2 regions of the Paenibacillus taichungensis genome follow, and region 1 is predicted to be linked to the other one. Evidence: riboswitches for the same ligand, from Rfam matches in the RefSeq annotation. Region 1 holds a riboswitch; the other holds the start of a gene.
What was found. Region 1 has a riboswitch for cobalamin ahead of metE (5-methyltetrahydropteroyltriglutamate--homocysteine S-methyltransferase). Riboswitches for the same ligand answer to the same signal wherever they lie in the genome.
Positions count from the first base shown of each region.

Region 2: it holds a riboswitch for cobalamin, as region 1 does, so the genes downstream of both, ACR1R9_RS19975 (ABC transporter substrate-binding protein) here and metE (5-methyltetrahydropteroyltriglutamate--homocysteine S-methyltransferase) in region 1, are expected to answer to the same signal.

Region 1 covers NZ_CP194720.1:6,510,055-6,525,899, forward strand. Annotated here, with positions in the region: gene ACR1R9_RS29355 (cation diffusion facilitator family transporter) at 1-15, opposite strand, end outside; gene ACR1R9_RS29360 (DODA-type extradiol aromatic ring-opening family dioxygenase) at 215-985, opposite strand; gene ACR1R9_RS29365 (alpha/beta hydrolase) at 985-1,659, opposite strand; gene ACR1R9_RS29370 (glyoxalase superfamily protein) at 1,884-2,249, shown strand; gene ACR1R9_RS29375 (helix-turn-helix domain-containing protein) at 2,306-2,854, shown strand; gene ACR1R9_RS29380 (3-ketoacyl-ACP reductase) at 3,074-3,793, opposite strand; gene ACR1R9_RS29385 (DUF4097 family beta strand repeat-containing protein) at 3,875-4,780, opposite strand; gene ACR1R9_RS29390 (HAAS signaling domain-containing protein) at 4,783-5,373, opposite strand; gene ACR1R9_RS29395 (PadR family transcriptional regulator) at 5,366-5,695, opposite strand; gene ACR1R9_RS29400 (FAD-dependent oxidoreductase) at 5,970-7,514, opposite strand; gene ACR1R9_RS29405 (glycoside hydrolase family 3 C-terminal domain-containing protein) at 7,896-10,715, shown strand; gene metE (5-methyltetrahydropteroyltriglutamate--homocysteine S-methyltransferase) at 10,818-13,166, opposite strand; cobalamin riboswitch at 13,387-13,584, opposite strand; gene nrdG (anaerobic ribonucleoside-triphosphate reductase activating protein) at 13,839-14,348, opposite strand; gene ACR1R9_RS29420 (anaerobic ribonucleoside triphosphate reductase) at 14,345-15,845, opposite strand, start outside.
Region 2 covers NZ_CP194720.1:4,424,037-4,439,881, reverse strand. Annotated here, with positions in the region: gene ACR1R9_RS20035 (GntR family transcriptional regulator) at 1-368, shown strand, start outside; gene ACR1R9_RS20030 (ABC transporter ATP-binding protein) at 368-1,234, shown strand; gene ACR1R9_RS20025 (ABC-2 transporter permease) at 1,227-1,853, shown strand; gene ACR1R9_RS20020 (PLP-dependent aminotransferase family protein) at 2,032-3,453, opposite strand; gene ACR1R9_RS20015 (DMT family transporter) at 3,574-4,512, shown strand; gene ACR1R9_RS20010 (hypothetical protein) at 4,553-4,861, shown strand; gene ACR1R9_RS20005 (Cof-type HAD-IIB family hydrolase) at 4,970-5,773, opposite strand; gene ACR1R9_RS20000 (lipoate--protein ligase) at 6,016-7,017, opposite strand; gene cobD (threonine-phosphate decarboxylase CobD) at 7,229-8,377, shown strand; gene ACR1R9_RS19990 (adenosylcobinamide amidohydrolase) at 8,358-9,176, shown strand; gene cbiB (adenosylcobinamide-phosphate synthase CbiB) at 9,221-10,201, shown strand; gene ACR1R9_RS19980 (histidine phosphatase family protein) at 10,192-10,839, shown strand; cobalamin riboswitch at 10,994-11,141, shown strand; gene ACR1R9_RS19975 (ABC transporter substrate-binding protein) at 11,342-12,346, shown strand; gene ACR1R9_RS19970 (FecCD family ABC transporter permease) at 12,343-13,389, shown strand; gene ACR1R9_RS19965 (ABC transporter ATP-binding protein) at 13,386-14,207, shown strand; gene cobT (nicotinate-nucleotide--dimethylbenzimidazole phosphoribosyltransferase) at 14,255-15,385, shown strand; gene cobU (bifunctional adenosylcobinamide kinase/adenosylcobinamide-phosphate guanylyltransferase) at 15,382-15,845, shown strand, end outside.

The DNA of each region.
Region 1 (15,845 bases):
TGGTTGTTCAGCCACTTCGAATGTTCCTCCCAGAAAGATGTGATAGGTGTAGAAAGAGTATTCCTTAATTACAGCTTGGTCATTTCCACTAAATGTTATTATAGCTTGCTTTACAAATCCCAGCATTATGCAAAAAAGGTCATATCACTAAAAACACCCGTGCGAGTTCGCACGAGTGTCTGGTTATTTTTATATAAGGTGTTATATCAATGAATCAATCAAATTTCCAGCAAGACAGGCTCAGGTTGCCATACTGATAGGCTTTGAACAGGAGTGATGCCTGCTTGTTCTGATCTCCCACACCCATGGCGAGCAGCAATGGTACAAAATGCTCTGGCGTTGGCACGGCTGCTTGGGCTGATGGCGCCAGTTTATCATAGGCTAAGAGGGACTCTGTATCCCAACTCACCAGTTTGTCTTGCAGCCAGTTGTCAAACGCCATGGCCCAAGGGTCAACGCCTGCGCTTTCCCAGTTTAACTGACGCAGGTTGTGTACCGTTCCTCCACTGCCAATCACTAGAACGTCCTGCTCACGCAATGTAGCCAGCGCTTTTCCTACCTGATATTGCTGTTCATTGGACAGATATCGATTCACGGATAAAGCAACGACCGGAATGTCCGCATTCGGATAGAGCAGACGAAGGACGACCCATGCACCGTGGTCCAGACCGCGAACGGAGTCACTTTCTACAGGAATACCAGCATTCGCAAACAGGCGCTGGATTTCCGCTGTTGTCTCTTCATGTCCTTGAGCAGGATATTTGATCTGATACAGCTCGGGCTGGAAGCCGCCGAAATCATAGATGGTTTCGTAATTGGCTACTGAAGAAACCAACTGAGTTGTAGATTCCCAGTGAGCAGAGAACAATACGATCGCTTTGGGTTTCGGCAGTTCCTGTCCAAGTTTTTGCAGAAATTCAGTGTATGCATTTTCCTCCAGTGCAAGTGATGGCGCACCATGAGCAATAAACAGGGATGGCATCATTATGAATTCAGTCCTTTCGGGTCTTCGGCAGTCAGCTTGGCATCCGTCCGAAGCCATTGTTGAAATTGTTGATATAAGTCGGGGGTGACTTGATGTCCACCGTGATATGGAACGTACGTAACGTTATTGGTCTGTTCACGGAAGAAGCTGGCGTTATCTTCACCAAGTTGCAGCGGGAAGAGATGATCCTGATCGCCATGCGAAATAAATACAGATAACTCCGAGTTGGGCTGTATCTTGTATTCGTCTTTCACAAATTGCGGAATGTAACCACTCATGGCTACAATTCCCTTGATAGCATCTCCCATAATCAGTGAGAGCGTCATCGCCATAATGGCTCCCTGACTGAACCCGGCGATATAACGCCGTGCGGGGTCAATGGTATATCTGGCGGACAAGTCAACGATTAGCTGTTGCAGTCCCTGAACAGAGGCGTCGAACAATTCACGGACGGGATTGCCAATGCTTTTAATTTGAAAATAGGCGTAGCCGCTCCCCTGACCAATAGGCCCACGTACGGCGACGATAATAAAATCGGACTGAAGAGGCTCCATTAAGCGAAGCATATCCTGTTCATCCGAACCCATGCCATGCAGGGCAAAGATAACGGGATATTGTTGTTCTGTATTGTAATTGGAAGGAAGCCGAACCTCGTAAGTCAATGAATAATTCAATGCAACCACCACCTGATAAGAAATAAGTAATCAAAATAAAGTTCACTAATATGAAATTAATATTCTTATTAATGAACAAAATTTATCATGATTCCATTGTAGGGTCAATATTTTTTTTGTATTATGAAAATATGTTCCGTATAAGAAATCTATAATGATCTATAACGATGTAGCAGGCGGATCGGCAAAGTAATCCATATATTACTCCCAAGGACGTGATAATAATGCTCAACGGAATCGTACCTATTCTGAGGATATTTGATGAAGACAAGGCGAAAGAGTTCTACCTGGAATATCTGGGTTTTCGATTGGATTGGGAACATCGGTTTGAGCCAGATTTGCCGTTATATATGCAGGTATCTTTGGATTCCATTCAATTGCATCTATCCGGACATCATGGCGATTGTACGCCTGGAGCGGCTTTACGAATAGAAACGGATGCGCTTGATGCATTATGTGAGGCGCTCAATCGGAAAAAGTACAAGCATTCCAGACCTGGCATTACCGGCACGCCGTGGAATCTCAGGGAAATGACAGTGATTGATCCGTTTGGCAACCGGATTGTTTTTTATGAACCAAACGCAGAATAAGATGGAGTAATGAATATACAGATCGGATATACAGATCAAAGGGGGAGGATTGCAGCATGGATATTGGTCTAGCCATTCGTACGATCCGCAAACAAAAACAGATCACCATCATGCAAATGTGCGAAGGTACGGGGCTATCCAAGGGATTTATCAGCAACGTGGAAAATAATAAGACATCACCGTCCATCGCGACGCTCGAAAGTATCGCGGATTATCTGGAAGTGCCACTGCCATACTTGCTGCTGTCACCGGAACAGCGGATGAACGTGGTGCGCAAGGATGAGCGCAAGGAGACGACTGCCGGAAGTGGGCAGATCAAAGTACAACATCTAACAGCCAAGGGCGCCATGCGTATGTCCATTGTGGAGCTGCCAGCAGGTGCATCGACTGGAGTTAATAAGCACGCCGGAGAAGAAAGCCATCTGGTTCTGCAAGGCCGAATTCGCGCAGAGCAGTGTGAGGATGTAGAGATTCTGGAAGCGGGGGATTCATTCAGCTGGAATGCCATCGTTCCCCACGAAGTAACCAATATTGGGGAGGAGCCCGCGGTAGTACTGATCGCCGTGTCCAAGGAGTTGGATTTGGATCATTTGTGGAACGCATAAGCAAAGGATCTTGGAATGGAGAAGGAGAGAAGTAACGCTGCATTAATCATAAGGATAGAGAATCAGCGTGATGAATCGTATTCGGACACTTTGGCGGCTACTGAATATATAAAAGGCCGCCCAGAGGTTTCTCGGGCGGCCGGATGGCGACGGAGTGCATCATTAGAAATGGTTGCTTCGTCATTCATTGTTCTTTATAAATGGTCTGACTTCTCTTGCTTACTGTGGATTGGTTGTCCAGATGCCTGCGGCTTTAACAAATACACGGTCCGACAGTTTGAGTGTCGCCAAAGCCAGTTCAGCTACGTCTTCCGCTTGCATCATGCGGTCTTCGTCTCCAATTTTGAGTCCGGCATTCGTTGCCAGCTCCGTGTTCACTGTACTTGGTGTTAACGCAGTAACCCGGATATTGGATTTGCGCACTTCCTGCATCAGGGATTCGGTCATGCCGAGCAATGCGAATTTGGAAGCACAGTAAGCTGAGCCTGTAGCAAATCCACGCTCGCCTGCGGTGGAGGCGATGTTGATAATGCTGCCGCTGCTTTCCTTAATCATGCTTGGCAGTACAGCACGAGTTACATAGTATGTACCCATGACATTAACATGCAGGATACGTTCCCACTCTTCCGGGTCCATGTCCAGTAGTGTGCCGAAGCTTGCAATGCCTGCATTGTTGATCAGAATGTCGACTGCGCCAAGCTCCATCTCAATCGCAGCTACGGCTGCTTCAGCCTGAGTACGATCGGAAATATCCGCAATGGCACTGGTTACTTTTACACCATATTCCTGGCTTAGCGATTGCTGGAGAGCCTCCAGATCGGAGGCCGTCCGAGCGATAAGTCCAAGATGTACACCTTTCTTGGCAAGTGCTTCAGCAATGGCACGGCCAATACCTTTACCGGCGCCAGTGATGACAGCCGTTTTATTTTTAAGTTCCATGTGGGTAACTCCTCCTTAGAATTGGACTAGCATTTAATTATACTATATTACCCACAGTTCGAATATTTGCTTCATCATGATTTATGATGATTGTTTGATTTTGATGCTACCTGAGGTAGTGCGAGCTTTGATGACTTCGCGGCTTACCATGGGTGAATCAGGTATCTTCACATCACCGGATGTGGCCTGTGCATCGTAAATGCCGTCAAAATCAGGCGCTGCCTGTATGGAGATATCTCCTGACTGTCCCGATACATCAATTGGACCGGAAACTTCTTGCTCAATTTTCACACTACCGGAAGTGAACTTAACATTTGCTGCACCGTTCAATTGCGTAATTTTGGTATCTCCCGACTGTACACTTCGGGTCACATCGCCATCAATGCCATTCAGCGTGAAACTTCCGGAAGTTTGTTTGACTTCCATATCTCCTGCAATAGCTGCAGCTTTAATGTCTCCTGAAGTTAGATCGAGTTGAATGGTTGGTGCGGTAATGTCCTGAAGGTGAATGCTTCCAGACGTAGTGTTAAGGTCCAAGGTATTGGCATGCAGACCCTTCAGATCCAGATCACTGGAAGAAGAGACGATGTTAACTTCATCCAGCTGATGTCCTTCAGGTAACGCTACTGTGATCGTTTGCTGCTGATTATTCCAATAAAGGGTGAAAAATTGCAAACGCAAACGCTCTTCCTGGTTTAACGTAAAGGTTCCATCCTTGATCGAAGCCTGTTTAAAACCTTCAATTACGGCTGGGTCCCACTTTCCGTCGACTTCAATGTAGCCATTGGAATCCGGACTGACAACGAATTCAATATCTGCGCTTAAGTTGGCATTCATCATGATATTGTGCAGCTCATCATTTTTGAATTCCCAACGTTTGGAGTAGGGTTCTCTCTTGTCTCCGAACTGAACTCCGTAAATGGAGGTTCCGAGCAAACCGATACCGATACATAGTATGGCTAAAGCAATCCATTTTTTGGTGCTCATGACTAGACATCCCCTTTCATCGTCTTTTGATTCCATCTTATATACTGAAGAGTGATGGACTTAAAGGCTTTAAACACCGATTTTGTTGCAATGGCGAATAGAATGCCTACACCGAATACTCCAATCGAAACGAACAATTCAGAATACTCAAAATGGCCGAGATATAAGAAATCCACAGCAGCAGCAACCGGGGCTACTACCAGCAGCGACAAACTGGCAATGGTGAGCCATACCGACCACAGAGTCAGTCCTAGCGGAATCGCGAGTATGATGTTCAAGAAAAAAAGTCCGATGGCCGTGAAGAAGTTGCGTGCAGCCCGATTCCCCTTCTTTTGCTGTGAACGCATTTCTTCGAATGTTGGCGCATAAAACGGATCAGATCCTGGCGTGTGTGCATCATATCGGTCACCTAACGCTTCTTTGGCAATCTCGATCGGATGCCCCAGTTCCCGTGCAATCTCTTCTTCTAGTCTTCCTTCTCTTAATCCCATCTCAAAATGCTGTTCATAATCAGCGAGCAATTCGGCCCGTTCCAGCGGGTCCATCGGTCTTAGATGAATCTCCATTGCCTGCATGAATTGTTGTCTATTCATTTGGGGTACCTTCCTCTATAAGATTTGCGACATTGCGCACAAAACTATTCCATTCATTCGTGAGAGTCTTCATATAGTCACGGCCGGTATCAGACAGTTTGTAGTACTTACGTGGTGGGCCTTCACTGGATTCCTGTAGGTAAGTCGTACAATAGCCGTCATTGACCAATCTCCGCAAAAGGGGATACAGCGCACCTTCCGCCACTTCAATATGCTGGGATACAGCCTGAGCCAGTTCGTAGCCGTAACGATCCTGGCGGTTGATCAGCACGAGGACGCATAGTTCCAGCACCCCTTTTTTGAATTGAATATTAACATTCACTTGGGTTCCTCCTTGTTGCTCTATCCAATCACTAGTGTGTATTGTTCAGTAGTCGTGAATTCATCATAGCACCCGGTAGTGTTTAATGCAAGGTAGTGATTTTAAAATAGTTCCGTATCACGATGTCCCGCTGAGTTGGACTAACTTCGTTTTCTCGCTAATTAATCTATAGATCAGCATACGCAAAACCCGAATCGGTTACTTCCGTCTGAAGACGGATTCCGATCCGGGTCTATGGGATGAAGGTATACAACGATGGGGGTATCAGCTTAGTTTATTCTTGTGCTTCCAGCATCTTAAGGTCTTTAACAGCAGGGCCTTCAATGACTTTGCCTGCGTAATCGAAGCGTGAGCCGTGGCATGGGCAATCCCAGGAACGTTCCCCAGCATTCCATTCCACTTCACAACCCAAATGGGTGCAGGTGGTATCCACCAGAAAGAGTTTGCCCGTCGGGTCCTTGTAGGCGCCAGCACGTTTACCATCATGGCGAACAACGGCCCCTTCATCGTTGCCGAGTTCTCCCGTGTTCTTGTGAATAATGCCGACTTTGCCAGAGATCAGCTCCGCGGCTACATTGACATTCTCTACAAGGAAGTTTTTCACACCAGGGTCTACCTTGAATCTTGCAGGATCGAATACAGCAGCGTAAGCGTTGTCGCGTCCGGTAATCCGGTCCGTAAGGATATGACCAGCCATCGTTCCTGTGGTCATGCCCCATTTGGCAAAGCCGGTAGCCACATAGACACGTTCATGTCGTCCTGTAATTGGCCCAATGTAAGGGACCTTATCGATGGAGATCAGATCCTGGGCTGACCAGCGGAAAGGGATGTTGCGAATGCCAAATGTTTCTGCTGCATAGCGCTCCAAATTTTCATAATGACCGACAGTGCAGATGCCCTGTCCGGTTTTGTGATTTTCCCCGCCAAAGAGGATGTGTTCCTTCCCTTTATGAATGACAGTACGCAGGGATCGATAGGGTTCATCGTCAGAGATATACATGCCACCGGCGAAAGGTTTCTGAGGTTCTACAACGACAGCATAGGAACGTTCAGCGTGCAGCCGTGAAAAATAAAATCCGGGGTCATAGACCGGAAAATGGGAGGCAACAACGACATGTTCGGCTGTTACGGATGGACCATTCTCATATGTACGCACATGTAGCGAGGCATCTTCCTCTACATCGGTTACCGTTGTATGTTCGTAGATGCGTACACCTTGCTTGACTGCGGATTCCAGTAAGTAATGCAAATAACTGAGCGGGTCAAAGCGAGCTTGTCCCGGCATCTTAATCCCTGCCCTGGACGGAACAGGGATGGGAAGGGGATCAACCCATTGACCAGGAATATTCAGCTTGCCATAGGCTGTCAGCTCAATCTCCAGCTTCTTGAGATTTTCCTCGGATTGAATGTAGACATAGGCATCTTCCTCAGCCCACTGGCAATCAATTTGTTTCTCTTTTACCAGATCACGCATCCACTTGGCAGCTGTTGCATTGCCTTCATAATACATGCGGGCCTGTTCTTCTCCAAAATGATGAAGCAATTCATCAAATATCACACCATGCTGTGCCGATACCTTGGCCGTTGTATGGCCTGTTGTGCCATCCAGTACTTTTCCGGCTTCAAGCACGACCACACGCATGCCCTTCTGGGCCAGCAAATAGGCTGTTGTAATACCTGCAATTCCTGCACCAATAATGGCTACATCGGCGGTTGTATCTTCTGTCAGTTTCGGATATTCATTGAATGGGTTTGTTGCTCTCCACAGCGATTCCGGGATGGAGGGCAAACCTGACGGGGGTTGTTGATGGTCACTCACTCGATTTTCCTCCTTCAATATTCTTCTTCATTGAGGACTACGCCTAGCTCAATAAGTACGTCATATCTATACTCCTATCCATGATTACCATACTGTGCCAGAATAAAACGATTGTCCGCATACTTTCCTGAGGAAAGTTCACATTTTCCTGTGAAGCCCCCCTGTTTTTTTTACTAAACATGCTATATGATAGATTTACCGAAACCGTTTTAGTAAACGAAATTAAGAGTTAACGATGACTCATAAAGTGCTTGTTCTAAAAGGTTAAATCTTCGAATTTTGAGGTCGGATACATCAAGAATTTCATCGTATTAATTTATCGGTAATGTATCCGCTATCATTCTAAATAAATCAATGAATTACCAAAGGAGATTCCATATTATGACCAACCAAACGAAATATCCTTTCCAGGATACAACGCTCGAACTGGATACACGTGTAAAGGACCTCGTGTCCCGACTGTCGGAAGATGAGAAAATCGAATCGATGCTGCAATATCAACCCGCAGTGGAACGCTTGGGTATCGCAGCATATAAACACGGTACAGAGGCAGCTCATGGTCTGGCCTGGCTTGGCGAAGCGACTTCCTTCCCGCAGCCGGTAGGGCTAGCATGCACATGGGATGCCGATCTGATGAAAGAGATCGGCTCCGTGATCGGAGACGAGGCACGTGTATTTTACAAACGCAATCCAGCAGTAAACGGTCTGACTCTGTGGGCACCTACGGTTGATATGGAGCGTGATCCACGTTGGGGTCGGAACGAAGAGGCTTATGGTGAAGACCCGGAACTGACGGCTGAGCTGACAACGGCCTTGGTTAAGGGAATTCAGGGCGACCATCCGAAGTATTACAAGGCAGTTGCCACGTTGAAGCATTTCCTTGCTAACAATAATGAAGTGGACCGTGGCAGTGGTTCATCGAGCATTGATCCACGCAACATGCGTGAATATTATCTGAAGGCATTCGAGAAACCGTTTAAAGAGGGCAGCGCACAGTCAATGATGACCGCGTACAACTCAATTAATGGTACACCAGCATTGCTGCATCCATTTGTAAACGAGATTGTGAAGGGCGAATGGGGCATGGATGGCTTCATCGTGAGTGATGCAGGGGATGTAATGGGGATCAAGAACGATCATAAATACTATGATTCCCACACACCAGGAACAGTAGAGTCCGTCAAAGCCGGAATTGACAGCATTACCGATGATGCGGATCTTTCGAAACAGGCACTGCGTGAAGGGCTGGAGCAAGGCACACTCACAATGGAAGACATCGATCTGGCGTTGTTCAATACATTCCGTGTGCGTTTCCGTCTGGGTGAATTCGATCCGGCTGAGGGCAATCCATATGCTTCGATTGGTGAAGAAGCAATGATGACGGAGAAAGCGAAGGCCCTGTCACTGAGAGCAGCAAGAGAACAAGTGGTACTGCTTAAAAATGATAAAGGCACACTGCCGCTGGATAAAACAAAATCCGGCAAAGTGGCTGTGATTGGCCAACTGGGCGGAACAGTCTATCGTGACTGGTATGCAGGCACCATGCCATATAGCGTATCCCCGCTTGAAGCGATCAGTGGCAAAGTAGGCGGCGACAAGGTTGCATTCAAGGATGGCAATGACCGCATTACATTGACTTCAGTGGCAAGCGGTAAGGCTGTCGGATTGGCTGAGGATGAGAAATCATCCATCATTGCTTCAGGGAATGCTGAGACATTTACAGTGAGTGACTGGGGCTTTGGCAGTTACACGTTGAAGGCAGACAGTAATGGGAAATACCTGACGACGGATGAAGAAACGGTTACGGCATCGGCGGATGAAGTATATGGCTGGTTTGTGAAGGAAGTATTCCATCTGTTGCCACAACAGGACGGAAGCGTGGGGCTGACGACTTGGAACGGTAAAACAGTAACGGCACCCAATAATGGAAACGATGCGTTTGCGGTATCCGAAGCGTTGAAATCTTTCGGTGCTACGGAAACGTTCAAAAAGGATATTGTGGTGAATGGATTGGAAGAAGCGGTTGCGGCCGCGAAGGAAGCGGAGACGGCGATTGTATTTGTCGGCAACAATCCGCTTGTAAATGGTAAAGAAGAGATCGACCGCCCAAGTCTGGACCTGGCTGAATCCCAGCAGCGTCTGGTTGAAGCCGTGTATGCAGCGAATCCAAATACCGTTGTAGTTATCGTGGGAAGTTACCCGTTCACGTCCAACTGGGTGCAGGAGAACATTCCGGCTGTATTGTATACATCCCATGCAGGACAAGAGTTGGGGAACGCTATAGCTGACGTATTATATGGCGATTATGCACCAGCAGGCCGCCTGAATATGACGTGGGTACAATCCGCAGATCAGCTGACCGATATCAGAGACTACGATATCATTCAATCCGGACGTACGTATCAGTATTTTGAAGGTGATGTACTGTATCCATTCGGACATGGATTAACGTATGCATCGTTTAAATACAGTAATTTGGAGCTGAACCCGGCCCAAGCTGGAGTCGAAGAGATCATTACTGTGCATGTGGACGTGACAAATACAGGTACGATCGCCAGTGATGAGGTTGTACAGTTGTATGTGCGTGCCGGACAGTCCCGTGTGAAACGTCCACTCAAAACGTTAAAAGGTTTCCGTCGTCTTCATATTGAAGCTGGAGCTACAGTAAAAGTCAGCTTCATACTGCCAGTTCAGGAACTGGCGATCTGGGATGTAACCCGTGATCGTTATGTGGTCGAAAGCGGCACCTACTCCATTATGGTGGGTAAATCTTCTGCCGATGTTCAGCTTGTTGCTGACCTGACAGTACAAGGGGAGACCATTCCTGCACGTAATCTGGGTGTGGCTACGCGCGCCGAGAATTACGATGCATACTTCGGTGTAGATCTGGATGAGAGCAAGGAAGGCGGAACTTCTGTCCGTGTGATTGGTAAACAAGGCTGGATTGCCTTCAAGGATGCAGATCTGGGCAGCAATGCAGCAGCGATTGAAGCTCGTGTATCATCAGAGCAGGCAGATGCGGTATTGGAAGTTCGACTGGGTGCACCTGACGGTACACTGGCAGGACGCGTGGAACTGGCACATGGCGAGGCACAGCAGTGGTCCACGGTTAAGGCAGACCTGAAAGGTGTATCAGGTCAACAGGATGTATACCTTGTGTTGTCCGCAGGAGTACGTGCCAGTCATTTCGAGATTCATTAAGTCGGATAAAAAGACCTTTCAAGATAAACAAATAGAATGATGGTAAATGATAAAAGCCTCCGAAGAAATTCGGAGGCTTTTATTTGCATTCACAAGCTTCGTTTAGATTGAGGAATCAGCGGTTACTCGTTCTCTTGCTGTACGAGCAGCGTCCACCATGATGCTCAATGCATCTACAACTTCGGCTTTACCACGTGTTTTCAGTCCGCAGTCAGGGTTCACCCAGAACAGATCTGCTGGCAGCACCTGAAGTGCACGCTCAATCATATTCAACATCTCGTCCTTGCCTGGAACACGCGGACTGTGGATATCGTATACACCGAGTCCGATGCCTTTGTCATACGTATTCTGCTCGAAGCTGCCTACCAGTTCCCCATGGCTACGGGATGTCTCGATGGAGATCACATCTGCATCCAGGTCGCTGATGGCTTCAATAATATCATCGAACTCGCAGTAGCACATATGGGTATGCACCTGCGTTGTTGGTTTTACGGTTGCAGTAGCCAAACGGAAGGATTCCACGGCCCATCGCAGGTACTCATCCCACTTGCTTCGTTTGAGAGGAAGTCCTTCACGCAGAGCTGGCTCATCGACCTGAATCATCTCAATGCCTGCTTGCTCTAGCGCTTCAACCTCGTCCCGAATGGCGCGAGCAATCTGGTAGGATACTTCACTGCGTGGTATATCCGAGCGGACAAAGGACCAGTTCAGGATCGTTACCGGACCTGTGAGCATGCCTTTTACCGGTTTGCTGGTCAGTGTCTGGGCATAGGCTGTTTCTTTTACCGTCATCGGTTCATTGAACAGCACATCTCCATAGATTACAGGTGGCTTCACGCAGCGTGAGCCGTAGGATTGTACCCAGCCATTTTTGGTGAAGGCAAATCCGGTCAGCTTCTCACCGAAAAACTCGACCATATCGGTACGTTCGAACTCACCGTGTACCAGCACATCCAGACCAATTTCCTCCTGGATGGTAATCCACTCCTGGATCTGTTCACGAACATAGGCATCATATTGCTCCGCATTCCACTCCCCTTTACGGAAGAGTGCGCGTGCTTTGCGCACATCCGCCGTTTGCGGGAAGCTGCCGATGGTTGTTGTTGGCAGCAGTGGGAGCGACCATTTCTGCTGCTGCAGCTCACGTCGCTCCTGGAATGACGCGTCGCGAAGCAGCTGCTCATCAGCATGCACCCCTGCAGGCGCACCACTCAGGCGTGTCCGTGATTCGGACTCGCTCAGCAGGCGCACCGCTTCGGTGCTCGCCTGGGCGCGGCGGCTGGCTTCCGCCAAAGCCGCTGCCTGGTCCGCCTGCTTCGCACCGCCGGACAACAACGTGCCGAGCGTCGCTATTTCCTCCAGCTTCTCGTCGGCAAAGGCCAGGGCATTGCGCAGTACCGGATCAAGCGCGCTCTCTTGAGCGGCAGTAACCGGTACATGCAACAGGCTGCAGGAAGGCTGAATGATCAGCTTGCCTTCGGCTGCGAATTCAGCTACCTGCTCCAGTAGCTTCGCCGTCTCTGCGAGATCGGCGCGCCAGATGTTGCGCCCGTCGATGACACCGGCGCCCAACCATTTATCCTGCGGGAAGCCATGCTCCCGCAGGCTGGCGAAGTTGCCTTCATAGCCGTGGACCAGGTCCAGGCCGATTCCGGCAACAGGCAGAGCTGTCACGACCGGATAAGCTTCCACCGATTCGAAATACGTTTGAAGCAGCAGCTTCAACTCCGGTGCAGCTTGTGCCAAGGCAGCATACACCTGTTGCAGCAAAGCCTCATCTTCGGAAGAGACGGCCAGCGTCAGAGCAGGCTCGTCGATCTGTACCCACTGTACGCCTTCTGCTTGAAGCTCAGACAGAAGCTGGGCGTATACGGGAACGAGGCGAGTGACGATTTCTGCGAAGCGTTCCGCGTCATAGCCTTTGGCGAATCGTACATACGAGTACGGACCGACAACGACTGGTTTACCTTCCAGCCCAAGCTCCTGCTTCGCTTCGCGATAGGCGGCAAGGGGTTTATTTTCAAGCAATGCAAATGCAGTATCATTATGAATCTCAGGTACGATGTAGTGATAGTTCGTGTTCAGCCACTTGGTCATCTCACAGGCTGTTGCCTGATCATTACCCCGGGCCATGGCGAAGTAGGTAGATACGGATACGGGTCCGCCTGAATGGTTAAAGCGCTCAGGAACGACGCCAAACATAGCCGATACGTCAAGAATATGATCATAGTAGGAGAAGTCGCCCACAGGAATCAGATCGAGCTGCTGTGCCTGCTGTTTCTTCAGATCCTGCAACCGAAGCGTGGTTAGCTCCTGATGAAGCGTAGATTCATCGTTTCGGCCAGCCCAGAAGGACTCCAGTGCTTTTTTCCATTCGCGTCCCGCACCGATGCGGGGGTAACCGAGGTTGGCTGTCAGCACTTGTGGCTGTTGTTGCTGTGATTGCGACATGTAAAATTCCTCCTCATTTATAATAAGTGAACTCATCAAGTTGAAGCTATTGTGGTGTGCTTCTTTTGAAAGCATCAAAAAAAGGCATTCCTTCCGATTCCATACCCCGAGAAACAGGCATCATGAATGACGACTGTGCACAAAGATAGAATGGGAAAGAACACCTGCTATAAGTAGTTGTAGCGGCTGCTCTAACACCTCCCTATCTTCCGTAGGTCATGCGATGCTGTCGAAACAGGCAGGTCTCCTGGCTTGCGGATCATGGCCATATGCATTCCTTCCCGGTGGTTGCACCAGTGGATTATATGCATAGACTCCCCGTATACAGTGGCGGGACCGCGACGGACTTAAACCGTGCTTCCCTTTTAAGCCTGACCACGCATGTAGCGCGGTCGGCACCTGTTTCCGTGTGCAGAAATGTGCGTACACATCTCCGGCTATGAAATTGGCGACCAAGCATAGATGATAGATTGTATCATGATGCAATCGTCGTATACTTGCTCTTCTGCTACCAATCATAGACGATAACCAACGGGCTTGCAACATATATCATTAATCCGATCGGAAATAAAATAATGTTCTATTAAACCTTGATTTATTGGTAGATTTGGCTCCTTAAAATGAAGCAAATCATCGCCCACGCTGTGCTTGATTTCCCTAAATAAAAAAACGTTACCATGCATCTAACTGCATGGTAACGATTGTCTGGTCTGCCATTGTTGCACCCACATTAACGATGCGCTGATTACGACTGCCGCGAAAAGGAAGAGACACATCACGCTCAGCTGCGATATAAGGCCCATCGATAATGACGTCGCATAGCCGGGATAACTCCGCCCGGGACGGGTCTGTAATCAGTTCCTCATACACAAACCCCGTGTAGGCCCATACAGTCAGATCAGGTCGAGCAGCCCGAAGCTGCCGAACCCAGGAGGCGCATTCTGCGGCAGAGAAAAAAGGATCACCTCCGCATAACGTTACCCCTTCCAGCAAGGGATGTGAGGTCACTTCATGCAAAATCTGCTGCTGCCTCTTCTCCGTAAAGGGTTCGCCTGCCCGGAAGCTCCATGAGCCGGGACTGAAACAGCCCGGACAAGCGTGGCGGCATCCGCTGATGAACAACACGGCACGCAGGCCAGGCCCCTCATTCACTGATTCCGGGATGTAACCATACAGATTCACCGATGTTTCACCCGGTCTCTCACTTCGGCCTGCTTCGCGCCATTGAAGCGCACTTTATAGTCACCGGTCAGATATCCCGTAACCCGGCGCAGTCGCTGGAAATGCACATGGTTTTCATGAGCCTCACATCCGGGACATACATCTCCAATAACGCCTTCATAGCCACAGGACGGACAGCGGTCAATCGGGTGATTAATGGAGAAATACCCGATGTCCTGGGCAAGCGCGTATTGAACGATTCGTTGGAAAGCGGCGGTATTGGCCCTTACATTCCCGTCGAGTTCGACATATGAGATCGCTCCGGCATTACATAGGGAGTGGAAGGGAGCTTCCAGTTCAATCTTGCGATAGGCAGGAAGCGAATGATAGACCGGAATGTGAAATGAATTGGTGTAGTATTCCCTGTCGTTGACCCCTGCAATGCTGCCGTATCGCTCACGATCGATCTTGGTGAATTTGCCGGATAGGCCCTCAGCGGGCGTAGCGAACAAGGTGATATTCAGGTTATGCTGCTCACTCATCCGGTCGCAGAACTCTCTCATCGTACGAATGATATTTAAGGCTTCTCGATGTACATGGAGGTCTTGTCCATGGTGACGGCCATATAGAGCGGTCATACATTCAGCAAGTCCGATAAAACCAAGGGATAACGTACCATGTTTCAACAGATCGGCCACCGATTCATTCGGAGCCAATTGTTCACCGCCTTCCCATACTCCTTCCCGCATCATGAAGTCCGATGCTTTGGCAGGTTGGTTCATCTGAATTCGATACCTGTGTAGCAGACCGTCCGTAGCATTGTGCATGACCGATTCCAGCGCAGTATAGAAGCCAGCCCGGTCAGCAATGGCTCTCGCTCCCTGGCAGATCCCGTATCGAATGCCGAGCTTGACCAGATTGATGGTATTAAAAGACAGGTTCCCTTTGCCGCTCTGACGATTGCGTCCGAAGCGATCAGCCAGTGTGCGTGTCCGGCATCCCATCGTCGCAATGATCGTATCGGGATCTTCCGGTTGATAATAGGGCAGGTTGAAGGAAGCATCCACATTGACAAAGTTCGGATACATGCGCCGTGAGGAGCAGGTCACAGCAAGCCGGAACAAATCATAATTCGGCTCTCCTTCAGATTGGTTAATTCCATGCTTGCACTGGAAAATATGTTGTGGGAACACGGGAGTTTCTCCGTTACCCAGTCCCCGAATGGTCGCTTCCAGCAAAGACCGAGACACGAGTCGACCTTCGGCTGAAGTGCACAGTCCGTAGTTCAGCGAAGTGAACGGAATCTGTCCCCCAGCACGACTGCTCATGGTGTTCAGATTATGGATCAGGGATTCGGCGGCCTGTTCGGTCTCCAGTTCCGTTTCTTCACAGGCAAAGGCAAAGGCTCGAGGACACTTCTCCTTTGCTTCATCGCTATCCAGATGCAGTTGCTCATCCTCAATTGAGGTGATTTCCCAAAACAGCCGTTGTCCCTTCCGGTAATGCTTACGGAACGAA
Region 2 (15,845 bases), 2.1 Mb from region 1:
TATCAAACGCATCAAGCGATCCCATCTACATGCAGATTCTGACCCAGATTAGACAGAGCATTTTAAGCGGGGAACTGGTTGCAGGGGAGAGTCTCCCCTCCATCCGTCAACTTGCGAAGGATCTGCAGGTCAGTGTAATTACTACCAAACGTGTCTATGAAGAACTGGAGAAAGAGAAACTGATTGATTCTGTCGTAGGCAAAGGCTCCTTTGTTTCCGGGGCCAATCAGGAGTTTATTCGGGAACAGCGGCTGAAACGGATCGAAGATAAAATGCTCGATATCCTTCGTGAGAGCAAGGAACTGGGCATGAGTGTTCAAGATGTAGTTAAGCATTTTACGTTGCTAGTTGAGGAGGAAGAAGCATGATGAACGCAATTGAGTTGCGCAACCTATCCAAAACGTACCCCTTATTCAAGCTGGATCAGATCACTTTGGATGTAAAACAAGGTTATATTACCGGACTTATCGGCCCGAATGGGGCGGGGAAAAGCACACTGATCAACCTGATCACCGGCTTGATTCGTCCGGACTCCGGGAGTATCAAAACATTGGGAAAAGAGATGCCTGCTCAGGAAGTTAACGTCAAAGAACGCATTGGCATTGTTTCAGATGAATGTTTCTATTACGAGCATCTTACGATCCGTGAAATGAAAAGCATGATAGCTCCTTTTTATAAGAAATGGGATGAGAAGCAATTTAACAACTACCTGGAGCAATTCGAATTATCTCCCAAAAAGAAGATTGAAGAACTATCCAAAGGCATGAAAATAAAATTTTCACTTGCTATCGCTTTATCTCACGAGGCTGAGCTACTCATCATGGATGAGCCGACATCCGGGCTTGATCCTGTGTTTCGTAGAGAACTGCTTGACCTGCTTGCAGATGTAATACAGGACGAAACCAGATCCATTATTTTTTCCACTCATATTACGACTGATTTGGAGCGTATAGCAGACTATATTGCATTTATCCATAAAGGAAAGCTTGTCTTTAATGAAGCAAAGGATGATGTGCTTGAGAGATATACGATAGTAAAGGGGGACATGAAGCTGCTTGATGCAGACACCCGAAGGAAATTTGTGGGAATCCGTGAGACAGCGGTTGGTTTTGAAGGCTTGGCAGAAAACAAGGCGGAGGCAGAACGATTATTTGGAAATTATGCTCTTTTACATAGACCCTCCCTCGAAGACCTTATCTATTTTACGGCCAAGGGGGAAAAGCATCATGCTTAACTTGCTTCGCAAAGATTATATCGCTTTGAAAAGCTCGCTATGGTCCATCCTTTTTTATTTTGTTGTATTCAGTGTCGCATTTATCCCGACAGTGGAAATGTCGATGTATTTTGTAGGGATCTATACCGCTTTCGGTTCGATTATGCTTGCAACCATGATTGATATCAAAAACCATAATCATAAATTTCTTGTCACGCTCCCGCTTAGCCGCAGAAACATTGTGCAAGCGAAGTATCTGTCTGCCATTCTCTATACGCTTTTTGGAGTTTTCGCTTCGTCAGGAGCTCACTGGCTTGTTAACTTTCTTTTTCCTGAACTGAACAAGCCCGACTTATCGGTGCTGGACATCCTGATTTCGGTTGGAATGGTGCTGGTTTTAATTTCAATCTATATGCCTCTTTTTTACGCCCTTAGTAAAAAGGGAGCGGGAATAATTAATACGGTTTTCATGATCGTTCTTATTATTTTAGCGCAACCTGTTGCCTCGCTCATGAATATGGCAGGCGAGAACGGAATGGCTCGTGCTTCGGTTTATGTTTTTGTTTCAATTTGCATTCTTCTGTTGTTCATTGCCTCCTATTTTGTAACGGTCCGTCTGTTTGCAAGGAAGGATCTATAGGAAGAATGGAGAGGGATTTCAATAAAAAACAATGATCTAACTAACTTTATCAGTCGAGAACAGAAGCAGCCCAAAAAGTCGCCATACGGCGACTTTTTATGTTACAGAAGATTTATAATTTGCGACCTGCTAGACAAGCTATCGTTAATCTGCAAATGCAGATTTTGCAAAAGTGTCATCACGTATTTTCAGCTAATGCAATGAGTCTGCTCATGCCTTCCCTGATTTGCTGCTCGTGAGCATAGGAGAAGGAGAGACGCAGTTTGCGACTGGCGTTCGCATCCGATGGATCGAATACCGTTCCCGGTACAAAAGCGACGGAATGTTCCATGCATCGGTGAAGCAAGTGCCCCGTATCTATACCTTCCGGAAGCTCCGCCCAGATGTTGAGTCCACCCTCAGGACGAGTCCACGTCCAATTGGTTTGTTGAAGGCACTGTTCCATTACTTCCATCCGCAGTTGAATGGCGGTACGCAGCTTGGACAAGTGCTGGTGCATGCGTGGCGACTGGAAATAACGAAGGAACAGCTTCTGATTCAGCAGAGGTGATCCGTTATCTGTCAGTGCTTTTACGGCCTGTAATCCTGGCATGAATCGGGGGCGGCACATTATGGCGGCAATCCGCAGACCCGGCACGACATATTTGCTATAGCTGCGAATATAGAGTGTATGCCCTGTAGTATCGTATGTGAAGATTGGCGCAGGAGGTTTTTCCTTGAAATAGATATCATAGGTGCTGTCGTCTTCCACCAGAAAACATCCGTACTGTTCCGCCAATTCAGGCAGTTGTTTGCGCTGCTCAGTCGGAATATTGATGCCCGTAGGGTTTTGGAAGGTCGGCGTCATATAAAATACTCTTGGCTTTTCCTGCTTCATCAGGCGTTCAATCTGTTCTAAATCGTAGCCATCAGGATGAATATCCGTAAAAATTAACTTGGCACCCTGTTTGCGAAAAATTTCCATCGCAGGGCCGTACGTTGGCCTCTCCATGAGCACACGGTCACCGGGTCTGACGAGACTTCGGGAGATTACATCAATGGCCTGCTGTGCACCTGAAGTAATCAGCACTTCATCTGCCGAGATGTAGAAACGTTCCTTTGTCGTCAGATGGCTTGCCAGGGCACTACGTAGCTCCAGATCTCCCTGAATAGTGGAGTATGTGCCAAGCAAACGAGGGTAAAGATCCAGTAAATCCCGCATCAATTCTCCCCAATATCGGTTGGGTAGCAGGGCGGGGTCGATCAATGACTTGGAAAATTGGTACTCCGCCTCAAGGGATTGCACGCGGGCAAGTGAATCCCAATGCAGCCAGGCAGACACGGCCGGGTCATCGGCCTGATCGGTCACGGGAGAAGGGTCAGCAGGACTGACATAATAACCGGACTTATCCTTGACGTAAACGTTCCCGCGTTCCTTTAATTCCTGATAGGCCTTAAAAACGGTGAGACGATGTACACCGAGCAGCTCGGACAGGCTGCGCACGGACGGCAGTTTCTCATGCTCTTTCCACTCTCCGGCCTCGATCCGTACAACCAGATAATGTACCACTTGCTCATATAGTTTCAGGCTGTTATCTGTCATCAACATGGCTTTGCCCACCCGGCTCACGCTCCTTTTGAACTCCATTGTAACAGCAAACGGGAACTAACTGTTCTGTTTTATTCATTCTGTTCTGTAGACAGTGCTATATGATGGAGAACAGATGAAGGAGGGGCTAGCATGGTTGCAGTAGCATTTACCGTAATGTGTCTTATTTTTGGAACAACGTTTCTAGCGATTAAAATTGGCGTGGAGGCAGGCATGCCACCTTTTCTGTCGGCCGGACTGCGCTTTATCATTGCAGGTGCTCTAATGTTTGCATGGATGTGGATGAAAGGGAAAGTGAACCTGTCTTTATTATGGCGGAAAGAGATGCTCTTGACGGGGGCGGGACTGACATTTGGTACGTTTGCGACCTTGTATTGGGCTGAACAATATGTGAGCTCCGGTGTTGGTGCGATTCTGTCAGCAACAGGTCCACTGATGATTATGGTGATGCAGACAGCGCTGTTGCGTCAAAAAACGTCTGCACGCATGATTGCGGGCTGCCTGATTGGTTTTGCCGGAGTTATCCTCGTTGTATTGCCTGGTGTATCCATTGGTGGTAATTCCCTGTGGTTATGGGGCTGTATTGCCGTATTGGTGGGTGAAGTCTGTTATTCGGCAGGTGCGTTGTACTCCAAAAAGGTCATTAACCAGTTTAAGGAGGCTAGTCCTGTAGCAATCAATGCGGTTCAAATGATGTACGGAGGTTTGCTGTTATCTGCGCTTTCGGCGGTGACCGAATCGTGGAACACAACTGGACTGGATTGGATGCCAGCGGTATCATCTCTGATCTATCTGACGGTAATCGGTTCGATGGTCGGGCACAGCTTGTTCTACTGGATCATGTCTCGTACCAACCCGTTATTCCCAGCGACCTGGTTATACATTTCTCCTCCGATTGCGGTCGGGCTTGGGGCGGTTCTCTACAATGAACATGTAAGCTGGATTACATGGTTAGGCGTTGCGCTGATCGTTTCAGGTTTGCTGGCGATGAATGAGAAAGTGATGGGGTGGCTTAAAAAGGGAAAACGTACAACTTCATTGGGTCAGACTTCCAAATCCATGGTAAAATAGGGAATATATATTTTACGCAGGAATGAGGCGAGTCATCCATTTGAATAGACAGGGGCTCGGTGCTGTTTTATTGTTTGCGGGAATCGTGCTCTATGGCATGATACATATTGGGACCATAATGCATTTACCTGACGTAACGATCTGGTCCAATCAGTGGGGGCGTTATTTGCAATCTGCTTTTGAAACGGGTGGCATCATTGGACTTATTTTGGCCATTCTTTTATTCATTATAGGAGTTACGCTCCTGCTCCCTTGGCCATTAGCCGATTTATCCCAAGGGAGATTAATGAAGGAGATCAGTGAGCGGAATCGTGAATTTGACGAGAAGTATGGTAATCAGAATAATTAACAGTTTTATCACAGAAACAGCCCTGCACAAGCGATTCATCACCGTGCAGGGCTGTTTCATTGTATCTTGAAATAACATGTTTTATATAGATTTGACTTCTTAAAAAGCTTACTCTGCGTTCAGCACAAACTTCTCAATCACTTGCTTCACGCCGTCTTCGTTATTGCTCGCGGTAATGTAATCTGCCAGCTCTTTCAGAGCAGGGATGGCATTCCCCATCGCTACTCCAAGACCAGCAACTTCCAGCATCTCATGGTCATTCCAGGAATCCCCGATGGCAATGCACTCGCTCAATTGGTGACCGAAGTGATCTGCCAGGAAGGTGAGTGCATGGCCTTTCGTTCCTTCGCGGTGCATGATTTCAAGGAAGTATGGCTTGGACTTGGTGATGTGTACTTCTGATCCGAGCAGTTCGCGCAGGGCAACCGCAACCTCATCGAGGTAATCCGGCTCATCGATGATGAGCAGTTTCGGTGTTTTTTGCTCGATCACTTTGATGAAATCTGGTTCAATGTGGTACTGAGTACCATTCAGTTTGGCGTAGTCACGCAGCTTGTCGTTTTCTTCACGGGCATACAGCTTGTCGTCAATGTACGTTTGCAGGTGCAGATTATGCTCCAGGCAGTAGTCGTATAATTTGCGGGAAGCGTCCTGTGGAACGTAGCGCTCGTAGAGTACTTTTTCGTCCAGCAAGTTTTTCACCAAAGCGCCTTGATACGTAATGATTGGCACGTTCAGCTTCGTTTGACGAGCGAGTGCTTGGGCAGAAGCATAAGCACGTCCAGTTGCCAGTGTTACAACGACACCATGAGCTACCGCTTGTTCCAGGGCAGTCTGTGTTGCAGGCGTTACTTCCTTGTTATCGTTGATCAGGGTATCATCAATGTCAATTGCGATTAATTTGTAGGTCATCTGTGTTTCTCTCCTTTTTTATCTGTATCTATAACAACGAACGAATAGATAGCATTACACGAGGCCACTCCGACTGCAGATTCATCTTTCGATCGCTGTTATCCCCGGATTTTATTGAATCCATTCCCCAGAGGGGAAATCCGGGGATAAAGGCGAACGCTTCGCTTCTTCAGATTGATTCTGCCTTCTCCGTTAACGTGTAATTCTGGAATTCGTTCTAAAATTATATTCACATCTTAATTTTATTCTTCAAGGAAAATGAGGCCAATAAAGTCCTCCAGCTCCAGGTTACCGAAGTAATGTTTTACATCCAGACCCTCAAGTGCAGTACGCACCTCAGATTCCTCGTAACGCTTGCCACGCAGCATATCTTCGATATCTGCTACATCGCCTACGCCGAAGAAATCACCAAAGATTTTGATATCTTCAATCCGTCCATCTTTGATATTCATGCGCAAATCGATGATGCCGACAGGGAATTTACGGGTATGCTTCACATTGCTTTCTGGAGAAAGCCCGTAGTTCCAGTCCCAATTGTTATAACGCTCAGCAGAGATTTCGTTGATCTTGTCCCAGTCTTTCTCTGTGAGTTCATATTGAGGAACATCTTGTGGCTCCATACGGAAAATGTGGCGCAACAGCTCGTCCCGGAATTGTTCTATGGTCAGATTGCTGTCGATAAGATCACGAATATTCGCAACACGACTGCGTACGGATTTGGTGCTCTTGGACTTGAACTTCTCCGGATTAACGTTGAGTGAAGCCTGTACGTGGTCGAGGTTCAGGTTGAACATCAATGTGCCGTGACTGAACATACGGCCACGCGTAGAGAATTGGGCGTTGCCCGAAATTTTCTTCTCTCCGACTTGCAGATCGTTACGTCCCGTCAGTTCGGCATTAACTCCGAGCTCTTGCAGGGCTTCCACCACAGGCTGCGTGAATTTGCGGAAGTTATGGAAGGATTGTCCGTCATCTTTGGTAATAAAGCTGAAATTGAGGTTGCCCAGATCGTGATAAACGGCTCCGCCTCCCGAAAGACGACGTACGACTTGAACACCGTTATCCTGAACATACTCAATGTTGATCTCTTCAATGGTATTCTGGTGTTTTCCGATAATAATGGACGGGCGGTTGATGTAAAACAGCAAATAACTGTCATCCATCGGCAGATGCTTCAGAATGTATTCCTCGATGGCGAGGTTTACAGAAGGATCTGTAATGCCCTGGTTATCAACAAACAGCATGGTCATTCCTCCATTAATGTATGTGAGGGATGTATATCCCTTATGTAGTGATGCTTTACGGAATCGAAATTCCTTCTCTATTGTAAACGAATTGTCGAAAGGACACAAAGAAATTGAAGCCGCAAAGGGCTTGAATAGTCAAATCAGGATTGACCCCTGGCTGCCACGACATCCATAATAAAAAGGACATGCAGAAAGGATGACGGACAGGATGACCGGTTTAATTGAAGTTTTCGGACATGGCGGTGATGTGGAGACGGCCGCGGCACGTTTTGGAGGGAATCCTGTGGATTTCCTCGATTTTAGCGCAAACATTAATCCTCTGGGTCCACCACGGGAAGTGCTAAAGGCTCTGGAGCAAGGAATGCATACGGTACTTCGTTACCCCGATCCGGGTCATCGGGCGTTCAAAATGTTGCTTAGTGACCGACTGGGTTTAACCCCGGATCACATATCTGTGGGTAACGGGGCGGCGGAAAGCATGGCTCTAATCTTACTGGGACTCGCGCCTCGTAGAGTAGGTACTGTAGAGCCCGGCTTTTCGGAGTACAGCACATTATCCAGACAATTTAGAGCAGAAGTCCACCGTGTTCAAGGACGGGAAGAACTGGACTGGCGAGCAGAACCGGAAGATATTGAGAAGCTGATGGAGCGGGTGGACCTGCTGTTCCTTGGACAGCCCAACAACCCCAATGGGGTTCAGTATCCGGTGGACGTTCTACAAAGGCTTGCTCGTAATGCAGAGACAACAGGCACAATATTGGTTGTCGATGAGGCATTTATCGATTTTATTCCTGAATCACAGCGGCAATCGCTTGCATCCAACTTGAAAGAGTATCCGCAAGTGATCATCATTCGTTCCATGACCAAGTTTTATGCGATTCCAGGCCTGCGTCTGGGTTATGCGATGGGGCGTCCCGAACTGATTCGTGCCATGACAGAGAAACAGGTCACCTGGAGTGTGAATGGACTTGCACTGATCGCAGGAGAAGCCTGTCTACGCAGTGGGGAAAATTTTGAACAGGAGACATTGGCACTGGTGTCACACGAGCGAAAGAGATTAACGGAAGGTCTGGAAGCTTTGGGATGTAAGGTAACGCGAGGGGAAGCGAACTTTATACTGGCAGCTCTTCCAGAACCATGGACAGCGACATCCATGCAGGCTGCTCTCGGTGAACGGGGAATACTGATCCGAAGCTGCGCGATGTATCCCGGACTTGGGGAACGACATGTACGTTTTGCGGTTAAGGACGCAGAGGCTAACGGACGTATGCTGGAAACCATGGGAAGCGTAATTACGCCTAATCCGACAACCGGGTTAGAGGCAGGGGGACAAAGCGATGGCACTGCCATTCTATAATTATTACTCCCATGTACTAAAGGACCAGAACGAATACAGATCTTCTGTGTGGCCTGGATTACATGTCTCCGCACATGAGCGGCATATTAAAGCGTCCAGTCCTTCTGCTGTAACAGCCCTTTCCAGTGCCGTGTATGGAGGGGGCATGATTGAACTGGATCGTATATTCAACATCTATGTGGACAGACATTATCGCTGTGACGATCCACCACGTGATATTGCTGATCTGTTGAGTGAATGGCAGGAGCCACAGGATCAATGTGCCGGTCTTCTGACTGCGGTTCGATTGGAGCACACAGCGATCCAGGAATACGAAAGTGATGATTTCGGATTACTTTGCTGCACTACAGCAGGGGTATCCAATGCTGCACGGGCAGGTTCTGCAAGAACCGTATTTGATGCTGCGGGGAATAAGATGAGCAATGGGACGGTGTCCCAGAAAATTGGGAAGGTTTCGGCTTCAACCTATACTCCCGGTACGATCAATATCATGTTGTGGATGAATGGGCGTATGACTGCTGGAGCGATGGTGAATGCCATTCAGACTGCGGTGGAGGCGAAGGCCGCTGCGTTAGCTGATTTCGGTGTGGCGGATTCAGAGAATGGTCTGACTGCAACCGGAACAACAACGGATGCCATCGTACTCGCGGTAAGTCAGGCTGATGTAAATAAACCGCTCATCAGTTACGCCGGGACGGCTACAGTCATGGGTGCAGCGATTGGCAGGCTGGTGTATGACACAATAACGGAAAGCCTGCAAGCCGCGCAGGAGTGGAAAGAGAGGAATAACAAGCAATGACATCTCTGCTGCATCAATGGGCTTCCTGGCCGATCTGGACGGGAATGGCTGGAGCCTGGATTATTATAGGAGCATACATATTGGATCGCTGCATCGGTGATCCACGCTGGATTCCCCACCCGGTGATTGGCATGGGAAAGGCCATCTCTGCACTGGAGCGGGCGATAAGGTCGCGGGTGGACTCGAACCAGGCTCTCAAAAGAGCTGGCGTTGTATTTCCCCTTTTGATTGCAGGCGGTTCTTTTGCACTGACTTGGGGATTAATCTATGTGCTGGGTCTTATTCATCCCGCTGTTTCGGTTGTGGCAGAAGTGGCGCTAATAGCAACCACCATTGCCTCGAAAGGTTTGAAGGATGCAGGCATGGAAGTTTACCGCCATCTGAGTCAACAGGACTGGCCTGCGGCGAGACGTTCACTGGGTATGATTGTAGGACGTGATACGGCTCATCTGGATGAACCGGAGATTGTACGGGGAACGGTGGAGACTGTGGCGGAGAATATCGTGGATGCTATCGTCTCTCCACTGTTCTATGCCCTGATTGGTGGTGCACCCCTTGCCATGGCCTATCGGGCGGTGAATACACTGGATTCCATGGTAGGTTATAAAAATAAAAAATATCTGCATCTCGGCTGGGCGTCTGCCCGTCTGGATGATTGGGCCAATTGGATTCCCGCGCGGCTTACCGCCTTGCTGTTGATTATAGGAGCCTGGTTCATGAAGATGGATGCCAGAGGGGCTGCACGTATGGTGTCCCGGGATGCACGACTGCACCCAAGCCCAAATAGCGGTTTCCCCGAGTCGGCGGTGGCTGGAGCGCTGGGCATAAGACTTGGCGGGCATAACGTATATCACGGCGTGGCTTCATTTCGCGCATATATGGGCGAGCCTACAAGGCGGATGGAAGCAGAAGATATTGTACGAACAACACGGCTTATGTTCTGGTCGGCAGGTTCTTTTGTTTTAGTATGTTGGTTGGTCACCTTAGGGATATGGTCTGCTGGAGGTGCACTGTTATGGAGATAGAAGCTGGACCTAGTGGCATGCAAAGTCGTGAGCTTATTTTGATACGTCACGGGACAACGGCGTGGAATTTGGAAAAAAGATATCTAGGGCATTCCGACATCGGACTGTTGCCCGGAGCAGAGCAGGAGCTATCTTCGCTGCGTGAGCAATTCAGCAATATCACATGCGAAGCCCTGTATTGCAGTGATCTGCTGCGTTGTCAGCAGACACTTACACACATTGCGCCGTCCCAAGCGGGACAGGCCAAGCTTGATCCCCGACTAAGGGAGATTGACTTTGGTCAGTGGGAGGGGTTGACCTACGATCAGCTCAAGGACAATCCGCAGTACCGAGACTGGATCGATGCGCCCCAGGAGGTAACGCCACAGAGTGGCGAGCCTTGGACAGCATTTACTGCGCGGATTGATTCATTTCTGAAAGAGAGTCTGATGTCCTTTTCACCAATACTGCACTCTCGCAGCTTAAACGTGCCAAAGATAGCCGTAATTACACATGGCGGTGTTATTCGTTATATGGTATCACGTCTCATTCCAGATCAAGGATTTTGGGATACGCAGGTGATACCAGGACAAGCGATCAAGATCCGGCTGGATGGTGATGGGGACAACTGGGTTGGAACCAGATTGACTTTTCCGTAAATCGGGTTGTAAGGATGTACAATATAACCTATAATCACAACAGAAGTGTGACTTAGCAAGTGCGTTATTGATGGAGGCTCAACAAGCTCTAGCAAGGATGCAAGATGCTCACTTGAATGGTTGAACAATATTAGCGACCAAGGGTCCCGCGTGCATGCAGCAATGTTTCATGGGTTCATATGAGGCCATGAACGGCAAACGGGTGAAATAGGGAAGCCGGTGTAAATCCGGCACGGTCCCGCCACTGTAAATCAGGATGAATTCCTGTAAGTCAGGTTACCTGCCCTGGACGTATAAACCGGTGTTCCTTCGAGGAAAGGACAGCGTTTCGGGCAGTTCTCTGTGCATATACAGCGCCAAGCTGACCATGCATAGATCGCCACATGCGAGACGTCATCCCTGATCCTGACCCAAGGATTGGGGATTTTATTTTTTCGGAACACAAATTCAAGCGGAATTGGGACAGGAGCACTACTCACTAGAATGGATAGAGAAGGGGAGAATGAACACAATGAATTTCAAGACATGGAAAGGCGTAGCGTCACTGCTGAGCGCAGCGATGCTGGCACTGACGTTGGCCGGATGTGGTACAACAACAACGAACGAGGGCACAGGAACCTCGCAACCTGCACAGGAGCAATCCCAGGAACAGGCGCAGACAGATCTCAAAACACAATATCCACTCACGGTTACAGATGCTACGGGTGAATCATTTACCTTTGACAAAGCACCAGCCAAAATCGTATCTGTATCTCCAGCTGAAACGGAATCCCTGTTCGCACTCGGATTGGACGAGCAGATCGTAGGGGTATCCGACTATGACGATTATCCGGAAGCAGCAACAAAGAAACCAAAAATGGGCGGCATAACAAAGCCTAATGAAGAGTCTATCATTGCGGCTGAAGCAGATATCGTATTTACAGGTATCTCGATGAGCGAAGAGTCTGTTAAGAAACTGCGCGATCTGGGCATTACCATTTTCAAAACAGATCCTAAATCAGTGGATGATGTGATGAATAACATTGAAACATTTGGTAAAATCACGGATCATCAGGAAAAAGCACAGGAGATCACCACTCAGATGAAACAAGATGTGGCTGATGTAACTGAAGCTGTGAAGGCAGTTAAACCAGAAGAAAAGAAAAAAGTATATGTTGAGTTCTCCCCAGGCTGGACTGTGGGTAAAGGCGAATTCATGGATGAATTGATCACACTGGCCGGAGGAAACAACGTAGCTTCCGACTTGACTGGCTGGAATCAGATTAATGAAGAGAACATTATTGCTTCTAACCCGGACGTCATTCTGTATGCGAACGATGTTATTGATGAAAATTCCAAAACATTGGATCAAATCATCAAAGCACGCAGCGGATGGGATCAAATCACGGCTGTGAAGAACGATGCAGTCATCGGTCTAGATGCCAACCTGTTAAGCCGTCCGGGACCACGGGTAACCCAAGGTCTGAAAGAAGTAGCCAAAGCGATCTACCCTGATCTGTTCAAATGAGTAAAAAGCTGGCAGTGTACGGAACGGCCGGAATTGTGCTGCTTGTGTTAACCGTGCTCATCTGCACGGGCATCGGTTCGGTTGCCCTGCCTGCCTTGGACATTGCAGGCATCTTGCTTCATCGCATTCCCTGGCTGGGCGACTGGATTGTTCCTGACTGGAATACAGCAGCAGAACAGATTATATGGAAGGTCAGATTCCCACGTGTACTGCTTGCCGTGCTTGTAGGTGCATCGCTGGCGATTGCCGGAACTGGATTCCAGGGGGTTCTTCGTAACCCTCTGGCTGATCCGTTTACCCTGGGCGTATCGTCCGGTGCATCGGTAGGTGCGGCTTTTCTGATTTTTTTCGGATTGCAGTATGCACTGATTGGGATCTGGACTCTGCCACTGGTCGCGTTTCTGACGGGAGTAGTCACACTGTGGTTTGTGCTGGCCCTCGCTCGTGAGGGACGCAAAATACCGACACACAGCCTCATTCTGGCTGGCGTGGTCATGCAAAGTTTCCTGGGAGCCGTAGTCTCCTTCCTGTCGACCATGTCGAAGCAGACAATCAATGAAATTATATACTGGACGATGGGAAGTCTGGCACTGCGTGGGTGGTCGTATACGGCCATCCTTTTCCCGTATTTTGTGCTGGGGCTGATTTTCCTCTGGAGCCGTGCGCGTTCGTTGAATGTGCTTGCCTTGGGGGAACGACAGGCTGCTCATATCGGGGTTAAGGTGGATGGATTGAAACTGTCGGTGTTAGCTGTGGGTACGCTGCTTACCGCAGGCGCTGTCTCCGTATCCGGCGTGATTGGCTTCGTCGGCTTGGTCATTCCGCATATTCTTCGGCTCATTGTCGGACCTGATTATCGCTTGCTGGTGCCTTTGTCAGCGATTGGGGGAGCCATCTTCATGGTCTGGGCAGATACGATTGCACGCTCATTGCTGGCTCCAACCGAAATTCCGCTGGGTGTGGTTACGGCTTTTGTTGGAGCGCCATTCTTTGCGTATCTGCTGCACCGGAACAAAAAGCTGCGGAAGGGGATGATGCCATGAGTACATTCATGAAAACAGACCTTACCAAGAGTCGGCCGATGATAGAAGTCAAAGAAGCTGGTAAAATGTATGGTAACCATCGGGCTCTGCATGCGGTGGACTGGCAAGTCACAGAGGGTGAATGGTGGGGCGTTGTTGGTCCAAACGGCAGTGGAAAATCGACCCTGCTTCAGCTACTTGCCGGAACCGAACAGCCGAACGTAGGCAGCATACAGATTGATGGACGCGACATTTCCTCATACACCCGTAAAGATCTGTCGCGCATGATTGCTGTCTTGCAGCAGGATGGACTGCCGGCCATCTCTTATCCCGTAAGGGATGTTGTCGAGATGGGACGTTACCCTTACCAGAACTGGCTTGGCAAAGAATCGTCGGATGGAGCAGCGGTAGTTGATAAGGTGTTAGAGGAGTTGGGTCTGAGTGACATGGCCGAACGACCTTTGGATGCACTGAGTGGCGGGCAACGGCAGCGGGTTGCGCTTGCCAAAGTCATGGCTCAGGAACCCAGGCTATTATTGCTGGACGAGCCAACCACCTTTCTCGATATCAAATATCAATTGCAATTCATGGAGTTGTTATCAGCGTGGCGTCAAAAAAATCATATTACGATTGTGGCGGTGCTGCATGATCTGAATCTGGCCGCGCAATTTTGCGATCATATTCTGGCGCTGCGTGACGGGACTTGTGTAGGCAGTGGCACACCCCATTCGTTGATGACGGAAGAGAACATTCGGGAGATCTTCCGGGTGAGCCCGGCCATGGTGAATCATCCCGACAATGGATTGCCACAGCTTTTGCTAAGACGAGAGAAGAAATGAATGAGGCGGGGGAGACCCCATATTTTGATAAAGGAAGTGCTGGCTGTATGAATAATGAACAGGTGTTGGAACAGTTAATGGGTCGGATCGTGGGTCCACATGAGGCAGTTGCGGCTGAGGCTTCCGCGCATGTGGATGCATTGACGAAGCCTCCCGGCAGTCTGGGCAAGCTTGAACAGCTAGTTATTCGTCTGGCGGGAATCACCGGTGAGGCTCGGCCTTGCTTTGATCGAAGAGCTGTCATCGTTATGGCTGCGGATCATGGGGTGGTTGAAGAAGGGATTAGCGCTTTTCCTGCTGAGGTAACGCCGCAGATGGTCCTGAATTTCCTGGCAGGGGGAGCGGCTGTCAATGTGCTTGCGCGCCACGCTGGAGCTCATGTGATCTGTGTGGATATCGGCGTGAATGCGGATCTGGATCATCCAGAACTGGTCTCCCGCAAAGTCCGCAAAGGAACAGCCAACATGGCGAAGGGTGCTGCAATGACCCGGGGCGAAGCGATTGAGGCCATTCTTGCAGGAGCTGAAGTGGTCTCCACCGAGGTTGCGAAGGGAATGCAGTTGTTTGTGACCGGAGAGATGGGGATCGGGAATACAACTGCTAGCGCTGCGGTGATGTGTGCATTAACCGGAACAGCACCTGCTTCAGCGGTTGGCCGGGGAACAGGCGTAGATGATATCGGTTTGCAGCGCAAAGCCGCAGTAGTCAGCCAAGCCCTCAGCGTGAATGCTCCGAATGCAGACGATGCACTCGATGTACTGTGCAAAGTGGGCGGACTGGAGATTGCTGGACTGACAGGCGTGATTCTCGCTGCTGCTGCAAACGGATGCCCCGTTGTCGTGGATGGATTTATCTCCACCGCTGCCGCGTTGATTGCGAGTCAGCTTGCTCCGCTCAGTAAAGAATACATGATTGCTTCCCACACATCGCATGAAAGTGGACATGCAGCGTTGCTGCGTGAGCTGGGTCTAAAGCCCATGCTGGATCTGGACATGCGACTGGGTGAAGGTACCGGAGGCGTTCTTAGTCTTCATCTGATTGATGCATCATGCCGCATTCTGAATGAGATGGCGACATTTGCAAGTGCGGGTGTATCTGGGGGCACCAACGAGACTCAACCTACGGAGTCTTCATCAGCTTCTGCTGATTCCTCTGTACAAGGAGAGGTATCCTCATGAGTGTACTCGTGACAGGCGGGGCGCGAAGTGGCAAAAGTTCGTTTGCCGAGCGTCTCTGTATGCAGCGATCCTCTGAGGCTTGGTATGTCGCTACGGCTCAGGCTTATGATGACGAGATGCGCGAGCGTATACGCCTGCATCAGAGCCAGCGGGATGAAGCAGGATATCTATGGCATACGGTGGAGGAACCGCTGGCATTGCCTGAGTTAATTACACGCATGGGAGAGTCCCATACAGGTACGTCTGCACCGACCGTTCTGGTAGATTGTCTGACACTATGGCTCAGCAATGTGCTGTTAGCGCATGAACATGAACCGGTGCAGGTGCTGTACGATCATATGGACGCGCTGATGGTGGCCATCCAGTCGTACCCGGGTCTGCTCGTGCTTGTCACCAATGAAGTAGGGGACGGTATTGTGCCGGAGTATGCGCTGGGCAGAAGATATCGGGATCTGGCGGG